2 regions of the Cronobacter condimenti 1330 genome follow, and region 1 is predicted to be linked to the other one. Evidence: predicted binding sites of a transcription regulator. Region 1 holds the regulator's gene; the other holds the start of a gene.
What was found. Region 1 encodes Fur, which represses iron uptake genes when iron is present. Its sites were predicted from a motif close to ATAATAATGAGAACNACTATCAA; they were not measured.

Region 1 (7,163 bases):
TTTCTGATTTCGCAGGGGCGCCAGGCGCGCCTTTCCATGAACAGGGCAGTGAAAAGGACGAGAGAATGAAAAAGTTACCGATAAGCACACTCGCGGGCGCCATGATGGGGCTGTTTACCACGACCGGCGCACTGGCGCAGACATCAACAGCAGACCAGATCAGCCGTTTTACACTTAACTACGCGATTACGGATAACCATGCAGCGCAGCACAGTATCAACTGTGCGGCGCTCGGCGCCGACTGGGCATCCTGTAACAACGCCGTTATAACGCTGACCAACCCGGGTGAAGCCGTTACCGAGAAAAACTGGACGATCTGGTTCCATAGCATTCGCCAGATCCTGAAGGTCGATAACGATCAGTTTAAAGTGACCCATGTGATGGGTGATCTTCATAAACTTGAACCCACTGAAAAATTCACTGGCTTCCCGGCTAACGCCTCGGTGGACATCCCCATCATCAACGAGTACTGGCAACTGTTTATCACTGATGTTCTGCCTCGCTGGTATGTCACCGCGGGCGACAGTGCGCCGAAGGTGATTGCCAGCACTGATACAGAAGACCTAACGACGTTCGTCAGTCCCTTGAAAGATCAGTGGAAACGCACGCCTGACGATAAAAATATCCTGATGACTGCCGAGGCACGGTTCGATAAAAACCGTGATGTTAAAACGCTGAATGTGGAGAGTCTGCGTGGGCAAATCATTCCAACACCGCAGCAGGTCACGCTGCACGGGCAAAACGTCTCGCTCGATGGCGGCGTTATGCTTGATCTCGCGGTACTGGATAAAGGCACGCAGGATGCAATTAACAGACGTTTTGCACTGCTCGGCGTAAAAACCGGCGCAGGTTACCCGGTGCGGACTGAAATCGCGACGAACGCTTTTACAGGAAAGAACGCTGTGTCCGGCGCGTATCAGCTTCGCATTGGGTCGAAAGAAACGGTGATCACCGGCTACGATCGCACAGGCGTATTTTATGGCATGCAGTCGCTGCTTTCGCTTATTCCGGCAGAAGGGGAGCGTCACATCGCAACGCTTGATGCACACGATGCGCCGCGTTTCGCCTACCGCGGGATCCATCTTGATGTCGGACGCAATTTCCACACTAAAGCCGCTGTGCTGCGCCTGCTCGATCAGATGGCAGCCTATAAGCTCAACAAATTTCACTTCCATTTAAGTGATGACGAAGGCTGGCGTCTGGAAATTCCTGGGCTGCCGGAGCTGACAGAGATTGGCGCGAAGCGCTGCCACGATCTCAGTGAGAAAACCTGTCTGCTGCCGCAGCTTGGCTCGGGGCCGGATACAAGCAACAACGGCAGCGGCTATTTCACCCGCGCCGATTACATTGAGATAGTGAAATATGCCGCGGCACGCCAGATTGAGGTGATACCGGAAATGGATATGCCCGCGCATGCCCGCGCGGCGGTGATGGCGATGGAAGCGCGCTACGACCGTCTGTCGAAAGCCGGAAAGCTGCAGGAGGCGAACGCATACCGTCTCCTCGACCCCCAGGATACGTCAGTCACCACTGGCGTGCAGTATTACAACCGCACCGGTTATCTCAATCCGTGTCTCGATTCGTCGCGCCATTTTGTGGATAAAGTGATAGGGGAGATCCAGCAAATGCACAAAGAGGCCGGGCAGCCGCTCATGACATGGCATTTCGGCGGTGATGAAGCGAAAAACATCTATCTGGGTGCGGGGTATACCGACAAGACGAAACCGGAGGCCGGGAAGGGCGTTATCGACCAAAGCCGTCAGGACAAGCCGTGGGCGCGCTCCCCGGTCTGCCAAAAACGCGTGCAGGACGGTGTGGTTGCCGACGTGGAACATCTCTCCAGCTATTTTGCCATTGAGGTCAGTAAGCTTGTGAAAGCGCACGGCATCGACACCATGCAGGCATGGCAGGATGGCCTCAAGGATGCGAGAGGCGCCAGCGCCTTCGCCACCTCACAGGTCAACGTTAACTTCTGGGATACGCTCTACTGGGGCGGCTTTGATACGGTTAACGACTGGGCGAATAAAGGCTTTCGCGTCGTGGTCTCGAATCCGGATTATGTTTACCTCGATTTTCCAAATGAGGTTAATCCGGCGGAAAGTGGGTATTACTGGGGCACACGGTTTAGCGATGAGCGCAAAATTTTCAGTTTTGCGCCAGATAACCTGCCGCAAAACGCGGAAACGTCGGTCGATCGCGATGGCAGTGCGTTTAGCGCGAAGTCAGATAAGCCCTGGCCGGGCGCTTACGGACTTTCTGCGCAACTCTGGAGTGAGGTTGTACGCACGGATAAACAGATGGAATACATGATGTACCCACGCTTGCTGGCCGTGGCGGAGCGCGCCTGGCATCGGGCCGCCTGGGAGCAGGATTATCAGGCTGGCCGTGAATACAAAGGCGGTGAAACCCATCATGTTAATACCCGCGCGTTACATGACGACTGGACGCGCTTTGCGAACGTGGTGGGCCGCCGTGAACTGGCTAAGCTTGAAAAAGCTGGCGTGCAGTTTCGTTTACCAGTGCCAGGCGCGCGTATCAACACGGGCGTGCTTGAAATGAATACAAGTCTGCCAGGCGTGAGCGTTGAATATTCAACAGACAGTGGCGCGCGCTGGCAGCGTTATGACGCCGCACGACCGCCACACGTGGCAGGGCCGGTGCTCATACGTAGCGTCAGCGTTGATGGTAAGCGCTATAGCCGGACAGAACACGTACAGCCTTAACGGCACTATAATGACAACGCCAGCCCTCGGGCTGGCTTTTTCGTTTTAACGACACCAGGCGTTACAACACATCAGGCAAATGGTGAACGGCAACCAGTTTGCCTTTGCTTATCTCGATATTTTTCGCACCGCGCAGTTGCGACAGGGTTTTCATCACCATGCTGCGGGAAAGATTGGTTTTTTTCACAATATAGTCGGCCACGTTAATGCGGTTACGCATGAAATCGTCCATCGCCGCCAGACAATCAATATTGGCTTTAATCATGCTGTAGCTGTTTCTGCCGAGCATAATTTCTTCGCGGTAGCAAAGCATATTGATTATCCATGAGGACAAAATTAACAGATGTAACTGGCAGTGATGTTTTTCAATTTCCTGTAGGAAATAATCAAATGGGATTAACTGATAATGACATTCTGAATCAGCTTGTAATTTCGCGAATTGCGATTTACCTAAATTCCGCGCCAGCCCCAGAACTGAAGGGGCGCTACTTTTTTCCAGTAGCAGCCTGTCACTTTGGCGCATCAGAGAGAACTGACCACCGCGAATGATACAGATTTCCCCGTCCCGCAAGGGGATAAGCGTATTTTTCTCCGCCCGAGACCAGTTTCCGTAGCTATTAAAAATATCAGCAATGCGATAAATCTCAGCAAGAGGTTTAGAGGGTAAGACCATATTGGTTACCTTAGTTAAAATAAAATTATGTCGTTGCTGTATCTTAATGGATGCTTTTTTATTGCTGCAATAAGGGGCTGGATGGATAAAAGGAATTTGCAGGATAATCCGATAGCTAACTGATTGACCAGTAAAGATATTTATCTTTTCTGAATTTCTATTTAATAAAATATATGTGGTTTAATTGTGCATTGTACTCTGTATTAAAATACTGGCGCTGAGGATGTTTATCCAAAATAAGACATTTGTCTTTTCGGGCAATAAAAAAGCCGACAGGTGTCGGCTTGGATTCATGCGGTGTGACGAGAATTATTTCCCGCCGACCTCGTGGGCGTGTTCGTTCTCACGGCAGTCGCCATCCGCACAGTGACCATACAGATAGAGGCTGTGGTTAGTCAGACGGATGCCATGACGCGTCGCGATTTCACGCTGACGGGCTTCAATAGAGTCATCGCTAAATTCGATCACTTTGCCACAATCGAGGCAAATCAGGTGATCGTGATGATGCTGTTGCGTCAGCTCGAAAACGGATTTACCACCTTCGAAATTGTGACGGGTGACGATGCCGGCATCGTCGAACTGGTTAAGTACGCGATAGACCGTGGCAAGGCCAATCTCTTCACCCATGTCAATCAGACGCTTATAGAGGTCTTCCGCACTGACATGATGATTGACCGGTTCCTGCAGCACTTCGAGGATTTTTAATCGAGGAAGCGTGACTTTCAGGCCGGCCTTCTTTAATGCGGTATTGTTGTCAGTCATGCGGAATCTGTCCTGTTGCTTAACGACTCGCTCCAGCAGGGAGCGATACATCGGATACGCCGTAGATGAATGCGTCTCATTATAGAACTGACATGCCTAAATGAAAACCGCAAGCGTCCGGCAAAAAAGAGCTTAAAAATCGTGGACCCGCCAGCGTTTTTGGCATGGAAGGACTGATAATTAAGGAAGACATTGTACAGCTTAGTGAGGGAAAGTTAAAAATTTGTAGCAATTATTTTCATTGTTCTTATCTATCAACCGGCGCGAGCCACCGCCCGCGCCGTTTACCATCAGGCGTTGATGATTTCCTGCAGATGCAGCTCTTCGGAAACTTGCTTCACCCATTTTTCCACGCGTTCGGTGGTCATTTCCGGCTGACGATCTTCGTCAATGGCGAGGCCGACGAAATGGTCATCATCCGCGAGGCCTTTAGACGCTTCGAAGTGATACCCTGCAGTCGGCCAGTGGCCCACAATGGTTGCGCCGCGCGGTTCGATAATATCGCGAATGGTGCCCAGTGCGTCGCAGAAGTATTCTGCGTAATCTTCCTGATCGCCGCAGCCGAAAAGGGCGACCAGCTTACCGTTGAAATCAATTTCTTCGAGCGTCGGGAAAAAATCATCCCAGTCGCACTGCGCTTCGCCGTAGTACCAGGTCGGGATGCCAAGCAGAAGAATATCGAACGCTTCCAGATCCTCTTTGCTGCTTTTAGCAATGTCATGCACTTCAGCAACGTCTTTCCCGAGCTGTTTCTGGATAATTTTTGCGATATTTTCGGTATTGCCGGTGTCGCTGCCGAAAAAGATGCCTACGATTGCCATAAGAAGAATAACCTCTTGAATCTAAATGTGATGGTGCTGGCATAACGCCCACAGATAGGGCAATCATAGCAGAACAGAAGAAGGTGCGGAAACGGTATCAGGCGCCGGGTGCACACTCTGCTACATTGCCCCGTTCGTTGGGGGCATTTTCAGACCAGACCTTACTCCTGCAAGGCTTTCAGCTGAGCGAGGAGCATGGCTTCTATCAGCTCGCTGCGGCTGATATTGCGCGCCTGCGCCAGATGGTTCAGCGCATCCACGGCGTCAGCGTTCAGCTTTAGCTCCACGCGCTTAAGCCCGCGAACTTTGTCGCGCTTAAGCTGGTTGCGCTTATTGATGCGCAGCTGTTCGTCGCGCGACAGCGGGTTGGTTTTCGGTCTGCCCGGACGGCGTTCATCCGCGAAGAGATCGAGCGTTGTGCGGTCCGTTTGTTCTTTTGCCATGGTATGAGTATAGACAGGGGAAACAGGCTGCCGTGGCGGGGCCCGGCGGTATTTCAGCGCGCCATCATACATCAGGCAGCGAAGCGCGCCAACGCATCCGGCGCGCAACGGCACCGGTCGGTCTGTTTTTAATCAGTTTCCAGAAAACGACGGATAGCGCGTACCACCGCCTGCGGTTTTTCGGCATGAACCCAGTGACCGGCCCCCGCGATAACGTGCGCGCGGGCCTGCGGGAATTGCGCCAGCAGCGCCTCGCGGTGCTGCTCTTCAACATAAGGCGATGCTCCGCCACGAATAAACAACGCAGGACCATGCCAGGCCGGGACGGTCTGCCAGCCGACAATCTGCGAATATTGATCCCACAGCACCGGCACGTTAAAGCGCCACTCGCCATCAGCAAAGGATTTCAGCAGAAACTGAATTACCCCTTCTTCGGCAATATGCTGGCGCATCATCTCCGCCGCCTGCTGGCGTGAGGTCGCGCCGGCATCAATGACGGCATTCACCGCCGCGAAAATCTCATCATGACGTCGCACCTGGTAATCCACTGGCGCAATATCAATCGCCACCAGTTTTTCAATGCGTGTCGGCGCAAGGGCAGTCACTGCCATGGCTGCTTTGCCACCCATCGAATGACCAATAAGAATCACCTTATTGAGTCCGAGTGCATCCAACGTATCGAGAATATCCTGCGCCATCGCCGGATAATCCATCGTCTCACTGCGTTCAGACAGCCCGTGATTACGCAAATCGACTTGCACAATATCGTTATCCTGCACCAGATCGCGAGCGAGCACGCCAAGGTTATCGAGGCTCCCGAACAGGCCGTGAATAAGCACAATCGGTGTATTTTGAGTCGGTTGTTGCGCAGATTGCGTGCGGGTATTTAATTTCATGGCAAAGTTCTTTTTTGGCGACTGACAGGTTAGGTTATCATGTTGACCATTCTGCCGCCCGGCTGCAAGGTTCCAGTTAATTCCGACTTTTGCGGCCTTCCTGGTTTGACGCTATCCGCTGTTGGGTTTTAACTCTATAATCCCAACGACTTGTATTCAGAAAAGATATCGCACTGGATTAAGATGAAAACGATTGAAGTTGATGACGAGCTGTATCGCTACATTGCGAGCCATACCCTGCATATTGGCGAAAGCGCGTCCGACATTTTACGGCGCATGTTGAAATTTTCCGCCTCCTCGCACGTTGCCGCTACACCCGCCAAAGCAGAGCTTCCCGCAACCGTCGCGCCCGCGGCTGAAACGCCAGCCAACCCGGCGCGAGACCGCGTTCGCGCCATGCGCGAGCTGCTGCTTTCGGATGAATACGCCGAACAAAAACGCGCGGTCAATCGTTTTATGCTCGTGCTGTCTACACTTTACTCACTGGATGCAGACGCGTTTGCCGACGCGACCGAATCCTTACACGGTCGCACCCGCGTTTATTTTGCGGGCGACGAGCAAACGCTTTTGCAAAGTGGCAACCAGACGAAACCCCGCCACGTGCCGGGTACCCCGTACTGGGTTATCACGAACACGAATACAGGCCGCAAATGCAGCATGATCGAACACATCATGCAGACCATGCAGTTCCCGGCGGAATTGATTGAGAAGGTTTGCGGCACCATTTAACTCTTGCGTCAGAAGGACCAGGCCATGGCAGTCAATAACCGTGCGGGACAGCCTGCACAACAGAGTGATTTAATCAACGTCGCCCAGCTGACCGCGCAGTACTACGTGCTGAAGCC
Region 2 (7,163 bases), 2.0 Mb from region 1:
GATATTAAAGCTGATGAAGGCGGCATTACCGATATTGAATTCATTACGCAGTTTCTGGTGTTGCGCTACGCGCCTGAACAGCCGAAGCTGACGCGCTGGTCGGATAACGTGCGCATTCTGGAATTGCTGGCGCAGCACGACATCATGCGTGAAGACGAAGCGAAAGCGCTAACACAGGCGTATGTCCGGCTTCGCGACGAACTGCACCGGCTGGCATTGCAGGAACAGCCCGGGCACGTGGCGCAGGCGGCATTCAGTCAAGAGCGTGAACAGGTGCGCGACAGCTGGCGACGCTGGCTGGCCCCGGCGTAACCGTGCGATCGCGCGTAACTGTGCTATCATCGCGCGCAAATTTTGGTATCTCTCAGGAGAGTCAGGAATGAAAGTAACGCTGCCCGATTTTGAACGCGCAGGCGTCATGGTAGTAGGTGATGTCATGCTGGACCGCTACTGGTATGGCCCGACGAGCCGCATCTCGCCGGAGGCGCCGGTACCCGTCGTGAAAGTGGAAACCATCGAAGAGCGCCCGGGCGGCGCGGCGAACGTGGCAATGAACATCGCGTCTCTTGGCGCAAACTCGCGTCTGGTCGGCCTGACTGGCATCGACGACGCGGCGCGCGCGCTCAGCCAGTCGCTCTCACAGGTGAATGTGAAGTGCGATTTTGTCTCGGTGCCAACGCATCCGACTATCACCAAACTGCGCGTGCTTTCACGCAACCAGCAGTTGATTCGCCTGGATTTTGAAGAAGGTTTTGAGGGTGTCGACCCGCAGCCGCTTCACGAGCGTATCAACCAGGCGCTGGGGCAGATCGGCGCGCTGGTGCTTTCTGACTATGCCAAGGGTGCGCTCGCAAGCGTCCAGCAGATGATAAAGCTCGCGCGTGACGTGGGTGTTCCGGTGCTGATTGACCCGAAAGGCACCGATTTCGAGCGCTATCGCGGTGCGACACTGCTGACGCCGAACCTCTCTGAGTTCGAAGCCGTCGCGGGCAAATGCAAAAACGAGCAGGAAATCGTCGAGCGCGGCATGAAAATCATCGCTGATTTCGATCTCAGCGCGCTGCTGGTGACCCGCTCCGAACAGGGGATGACGCTGCTGCAACCGGGTAAAGCACCGTTCCACCTGCCGACACAGGCGCAGGAAGTCTACGACGTGACCGGCGCGGGCGACACGGTGATAGGCGTACTGGCGGCGACGCTGGCGTCCGGTAATTCGCTCGAAGAAGCTTGTTTCTTCGCAAATGCGGCGGCGGGCGTGGTGGTGGGTAAACTCGGGACTTCAACCGTGTCTCCGGTCGAACTGGAAAACGCGGTGCGCGGGCGCTCGGAAACCGGCTTTGGCGTAATGAGCGAAGCGGCGCTGAAAGACGCCGTACTGGCGGCGCGTAAGCGTGGCGAGAAGGTCGTCATGACTAACGGCGTGTTCGACATCCTTCACGCGGGTCATGTGTCTTATCTGGCAAACGCGCGCAAGCTTGGCGATCGGTTAATCGTGGCGGTGAATAGCGACGCCTCGACCCGCCGCCTGAAAGGCGATACCCGTCCGGTGAACCCGCAGGAGCAGCGCATGACGGTGCTGGCCGCACTGGAAGCTGTAGACTGGGTGGTGCCGTTTGAAGAAGATACCCCGCAGCGCTTAATTAGCGAGATCCTGCCGGATCTGCTGGTGAAAGGCGGGGACTATAAACCTGAAGATATCGCGGGCAGTAAAGAAGTATGGGCCAATGGCGGGGACGTCATGGTGCTGAACTTCGAAGATGGCTGTTCTACCACCAATATTATCAAGAAGATCCAGAAAAACAGCTAAGGCTGTGGGTCTGGCGAACGCCCCTTGCCAGGCAGGGGGCGTTGTACCCGCGGTTAGTCTTGTTTGTCGAGGTTATCAACAGGCGGGATGGCGGGCGGCGGAGTTACTGCGGTAACAGGCGCGCTGGCATTGCCGCCTGCTGTCGCAGAAGCGTCTGCCGGTGCGGTCGCGCCACGTGATTCCAGCGCGGTCAGACGCTGTTCCAGCGCGGTGAGTTTTTCACGCGTACGCAGCAGTACCTGTGTTTGTACGTCAAACTCTTCACGGCTCACCAGATCCAGGCGAGACAGCTGGGCCTGCAATACCTGGCGGATTTTCTTCTCAACATCTTCTCCGATCTCACGGATCCCTTTTGGCATCGATTCATGGACCTGACGGGCGATCTGTTCAATTTTTTTCGGGTCAATCATAGCGGTTTCCCTGATCTGGTATGGTCTGAAGACTAATTGTAATCGCTGATCCGTAGGGGATAAACCGGAAATGTTTGAATCTCATGCATTGCCGACGATTATCAATGGCGTTATAGTTATCTCGCTTATTCTCAGGGCGGGGTGAAATTCCCCACCGGCGGTAAATCAGTGTCGTTATCCGGCATGTTCTGCGTCGCAACCGCGGCAGCAATATGCAGGATAAACTGAAAGCCCGCGAGCGCTTCAGGTTGTTTCTGAAGGTCAGCAGATCCGGTGTAATTCCGGGGCCGACGGTTAAAGTCCGGATGGGAGAGGGTAACGATCTGCCTGGGCTTGCGCCCACTCACGTTATTTTTCTTGCCGCTTGCCGGCACTCCTAAGACCGCCCTGATTCTGGTAATCCATATAATTAATGAGGTTTTTTTACCATGAATCAGACGCTTCTTTCTGCTTTTGGCACCGCTTTTGAACGCGTGGAAAACGCGATCGCCGCACTTCGCGAAGGGCGCGGCGTGATGGTGCTTGATGACGAGAACCGTGAAAACGAAGGCGATATGATTTTCGCCGCCGAAACTATGACCGTTGAACAGATGGCGCTGACCATCCGTCACGGCAGCGGCATCGTCTGCCTGTGCCTGAACGAAGAACGCCGTAAACAGCTCGACCTGCCGATGATGGTGGAAAATAACACCAGCGCGTTCGGTACCGGCTTTACCGTGACTATCGAAGCGGCGCACGGCGTGACCACTGGCGTTTCCGCCGCCGATCGCATCACGACCATTCGTGCGGCGATTGCCGACGACGCGAAACCGTCCGACCTGCATCGCCCGGGCCATGTTTTCCCGCTGCGCGCGCAGCCGGGCGGCGTTCTTACGCGTGGCGGCCACACCGAAGCGACCATCGATTTGGTCTCACTGGCGGGCTTTAAACCGGCAGGTGTGCTGTGCGAACTGACTAATGATGACGGCACCATGGCGCGCGCGCCGGAGTGCATCGCGTTTGCACGCGAGCACAACATGCCAGTCGTCACTATTGAAGATTTAGTAAGCTATCGCCAGGCGCAGGAGCGTAAAGCGAGCTAACAAAAAACCCGGCAAATGCCGGGCCTGAATACCTTTTAAAGCCCGGTCAGACCGGGCTTTTTTATTAGCCGCTAAGGCCGCTGGTTTGCAGCAGCGTCAGGCTAAAGCCCATCACGGACATCCCGCACAGTACGCCGTAGCTCGGGTTATTATTTGGATCTATCTCTTTAGCAAGCGGCATTAACTCATCCACCGACAGTGCCACCATGATCCCGGCCACCGCCGCCATGATAGCCGCCATCACCACCGGCGAGACCATCGTGCCGAGGATGAGCCAGGCCAGCACGCCACCAAGAATTTCCGCCATACCGGAGACGCCCGCCCAGATAACGGCTTTACGACGCGAGCCGGTTGCGGCGTAGACCGGGCCTGCCACCGCCAGCCCTTCGGGAATATTGTGCAGCGCTACTGCGAGCGCAATGCCGAAGCCGAGCTCCAGGTTGTTGCTGGCCGTCACGTAGGTAGCGACACCTTCCGGGAAGTTATGCAGGCTGATACCCAGTGTCAGCAGCAGTGCGGTGCGGCGCAGGTTGTGCGACTGCGCCGGGCGCGGATCGATAAGATCCTGTGGATGCGCGTGCGGCAGCAGACGATCGAGGGCGAAATAACCGAGCAGACCCACAATAAACATGCCGTAACCCAGGACCGGCGACATGCCTTCCTCATTAAGCGCGGCAGGCAACATTTCCATTAGAGAAATCAGCAGCATAATGCCCGCAGCAAAACCCAGTGAAAACGCCAGCAGGCGATTAGACGGTTTTTGTCCCAGTACGCCCAGCAGCGCGCCGATAAACGTGGCACCGCCCGCCAGCAGGGTCAGGATCAGAGGCACTGACATCGAAGACTCCTTTTAATAATGATTATCATTATTGTTTGTGAGCGAGGCGGAAAAGTCGAGCCCCGTGCTTGGCTTTTACAGAACCCTTACATTCAAATTTTCTGACGATCTTCATCACCCTTATCTCCGTTCTTTACCCGCGCAATCGGCGTAAGGTAGTGCCATTGATAACACCGATTCAGGTAATAATAATGACGCACTCACCCCGTATGCCTGCATTGTTCCTGGGCCACGGCAGCCCGATGAACGTGCTGGAAGATAACCGTTATACCCGCGCCTGGCGCAAGCTTGGCGACACGTTGCCACGCCCGAAAGCCATTGTGATGGTCTCTGCCCACTGGTTTACGCGCGGCACCGGCGTCACCGCGATGGAACAGCCGCAGACCATTCACGACTTTGGCGGTTTCCCGCAGGCACTCTACGACACGCACTATCTGGCCCCCGGCTCGCCTGCGCTGGCGCAGCGCGTGGTGGATCTTCTCGCGCCGCAGCCGGTCACGCTCGATCGCGAAGCCTGGGGCTTCGATCATGGTGCCTGGGGCGTCCTGATAAAAATGTATCCGCAGGCGGATATTCCGCTTGTACAACTGAGTATTGATAGCACTAAACCGCCGCTCTGGCACTACCAGATGGGGCGCCGGCTGGCGGCGCTTCGCAACGAAGGCGTAATGCTGGTGGCGAGCGGTAACGTCGTGCATAACCTGCGTACCGCCCGCTGGCATGGCGAGGGTGAGCCGTATCCGTGGGCGGCGTCGTTCAATAGCTTTGTAAAAGAAAACCTGACATGGCGCGGCGACGATGCCGAACACCCGCTGGTTAACTATCTGGATCACCCCGGTGGCAGCCTGTCGAACCCGACGGCGGAACATTTCCTTCCGTTGCTGTACGTGCTCGGTGCATGGGACGGCGATGAGCCCGTGAGCATTCCGGTTGATGGTCTGGAAATGGCGTCGTTGAGTATGCTCTCGGTGCAGGTAGGGTGACGATGGCGCGTGGCGCGCCATCATGGTTATTCCACAAACATATGCGGGTAGAAGCGTGACAAATCCTGAGTTATCAGCGCTTTATCCTCGCGAATGCCGATCCCGGCGGGCTGATCGTTGATAAGCCAGCTGCCGATAAGCGTATAGCTGTCGCCAAATTTTGGCAGCGGGTAGAACTGCTGCACGATAGTGCCTTCTTCGCCATACGGGCCTTCCACCTGGGCGATGGTCTGACCGTTGTCGACAATAGAAATGTTGGCGCCTTCACGAGAGAAAAGCGGCTTCACCACATATTTGTCCATCGGCGGCGGATTGTCTTCACTGAAGTACGCCGGCAGCAGGTTTGGGTGATTCGGGTAAAGTTCCCAGAGCATCGGCAGGAGCGCCTTGTTGGAAATAATGCTTTTCCATGCCGGCTCCAGCCAGCGCACGCCCGCGTCTTCAAGCTTGGTGGAAAACGTCTCACGCAGCATGTATTCCCAGGGATAGAGCTTAAACAGGTTGCTTATCACCTGATCCTGCAGATCGGTAAACTGTCCCTTCTCGCCAAGGCCGATATCTTCAATAAACAGAAAATCGTTGTCGATCCCGGCTTCGCTGGCGCAATCCTGCAGATATTGTACCGTCCCGCGATCTTCCACCGTATCGCGACAGCAGGCGAGGTGCAGGCGGTTAAACCCGTACTGCGCTTTCAGCTCAGCGAAACGTTCAATGATCTTTTCCTGGAGGCTATTGAATTGATCGCTGCCTTCCGGGAGTTTGCCCGCGCGCAATTGATCTTCCAGCCAGATCCATTGAAAGAAGGCCGCTTCGTACAGCGAGGTGGGCGTGTCGGCATTGTTTTCGAGCAGTTTTGGCTCGCCACGACCGTCCCAGGCGAGATCAAGACGCGAATAGAGCGACGGCTGGCCGCTGCGCCAGGACTGACGTACAAACTCCCAGGTGTGCTTCGGAATGCGGAATTTGGTCATCAGCGCGTCGCTGGCCACCACTTTCTCAACCACCTGCAAACACATCTGGTGCAGTTCGGCCGTGACTTCTTCCAGTTTTTCTACCTGCGAGAGCGTCAGACGATAATAGGCCTCTTCACACCAGTACGGTTCGCCATACATGGTGTGAAAATTAAAACCGTATTCGGCCGCTTTTTCGCGCCAGTCCGGGCGCTCGCTAATAGCGATTCTTTCCATGTGTTAGCCGCCCATTGAACGAGAAGAGGTGCCTGCCGCGCTGCGCTGCATCGTGGCCTGTCTGGCGACGGAATCCCCGAAGCCGCCGCGAGTAATCGTCGACGTGGTGGCGGGTTTTGGCGTCATCGCAGATTTCGGCACGGTCATCGTCCGGCCCGGTTGCGCGGTGCCGTAGTTACGCCCGCTGGCATCGGTATATTTACCGTACGCCGGGCTCGCCGGGTTGCGAGAGCTGAACAGCGGTTGCTGCGCAAAGCCCATGCCGCCGCCGCCCATCAGACGACCCATCATGTAGCCCGCCATCAGCGGCATCCACATGCTGCCGGTTTGTTGTGCGGCCTGATTGTTGTTGGTGTTATTGACCTGCTGGCACTGATCTTCGCCAAATTCTGCCACACAGTCTTCACGCGTCGCGTATTTGGGCGCAGTGCGTTCCGCCTCTTTCAGGGCGTTATTGTACGAGGTGGTACATTCAGCGCTTTTGCCGGGGTTAGCGGCCGCGCAGTCGTCGGCGTTCTGATAGAGCTGGACGGTTTCGTCGCTCTTCTCACACCCCGACAGCATAAAGGCTGCCGTGACCGCAAAGGCCACCGGCGTTAAATGGCGCGCGTTCCAGCTTTTGCGGAACATTGCGAGGTTTATCTGTTTTGTCCGTTTCATGCCTGCATCCTGACCCAGTGGTATTGCACAGTTATGGTGCTCAGGATAGTGGATGAGTGGTTGAAATTAAAGCGAGGAGCCCGATGGCGCGGGGATCTTTACGTTGACTTACGTTCAGGCGGGAAGCGCTTACGCCTCCCGCCTGAGGTCGTTACTGACGGAACGGATTGCTGCTGTTAGCGTTGTTGCTGCGGGT

Region 2: a site for Fur is predicted at 4,150-4,172, ahead of zupT (zinc transporter ZupT). Genes of this name have one in related genera too.

What each region holds. Positions count from the first base shown of each region.
Region 1 covers NZ_CP012264.1:1,303,964-1,311,126, forward strand. The annotation lists gene chiP (chitoporin ChiP) at 1-7, shown strand, start outside; gene AFK62_RS05980 (beta-N-acetylhexosaminidase) at 66-2,723, shown strand; gene AFK62_RS05985 (helix-turn-helix domain-containing protein) at 2,785-3,396, opposite strand; gene fur (ferric iron uptake transcriptional regulator) at 3,706-4,158, opposite strand; gene fldA (flavodoxin FldA) at 4,449-4,979, opposite strand; gene ybfE (LexA regulated protein) at 5,141-5,422, opposite strand; gene ybfF (esterase) at 5,551-6,318, opposite strand; gene seqA (replication initiation negative regulator SeqA) at 6,502-7,047, shown strand; gene pgm (phosphoglucomutase (alpha-D-glucose-1,6-bisphosphate-dependent)) at 7,072-7,163, shown strand, end outside.
Region 2 covers NZ_CP012264.1:3,611,363-3,618,525, reverse strand. The annotation lists gene glnE (bifunctional [glutamate--ammonia ligase]-adenylyl-L-tyrosine phosphorylase/[glutamate--ammonia-ligase] adenylyltransferase) at 1-312, shown strand, start outside; gene hldE (bifunctional D-glycero-beta-D-manno-heptose-7-phosphate kinase/D-glycero-beta-D-manno-heptose 1-phosphate adenylyltransferase HldE) at 380-1,807, shown strand; gene ubiK (ubiquinone biosynthesis accessory factor UbiK) at 1,861-2,217, opposite strand; FMN riboswitch at 2,341-2,538, shown strand; gene ribB (3,4-dihydroxy-2-butanone-4-phosphate synthase) at 2,646-3,299, shown strand; gene zupT (zinc transporter ZupT) at 3,364-4,137, opposite strand; gene ygiD (4,5-DOPA-extradiol-dioxygenase) at 4,329-5,120, shown strand; gene AFK62_RS16470 (glutathionylspermidine synthase family protein) at 5,147-6,307, opposite strand; gene AFK62_RS16465 (DUF1190 family protein) at 6,311-6,967, opposite strand; gene tolC (outer membrane channel protein TolC) at 7,119-7,163, opposite strand, start outside.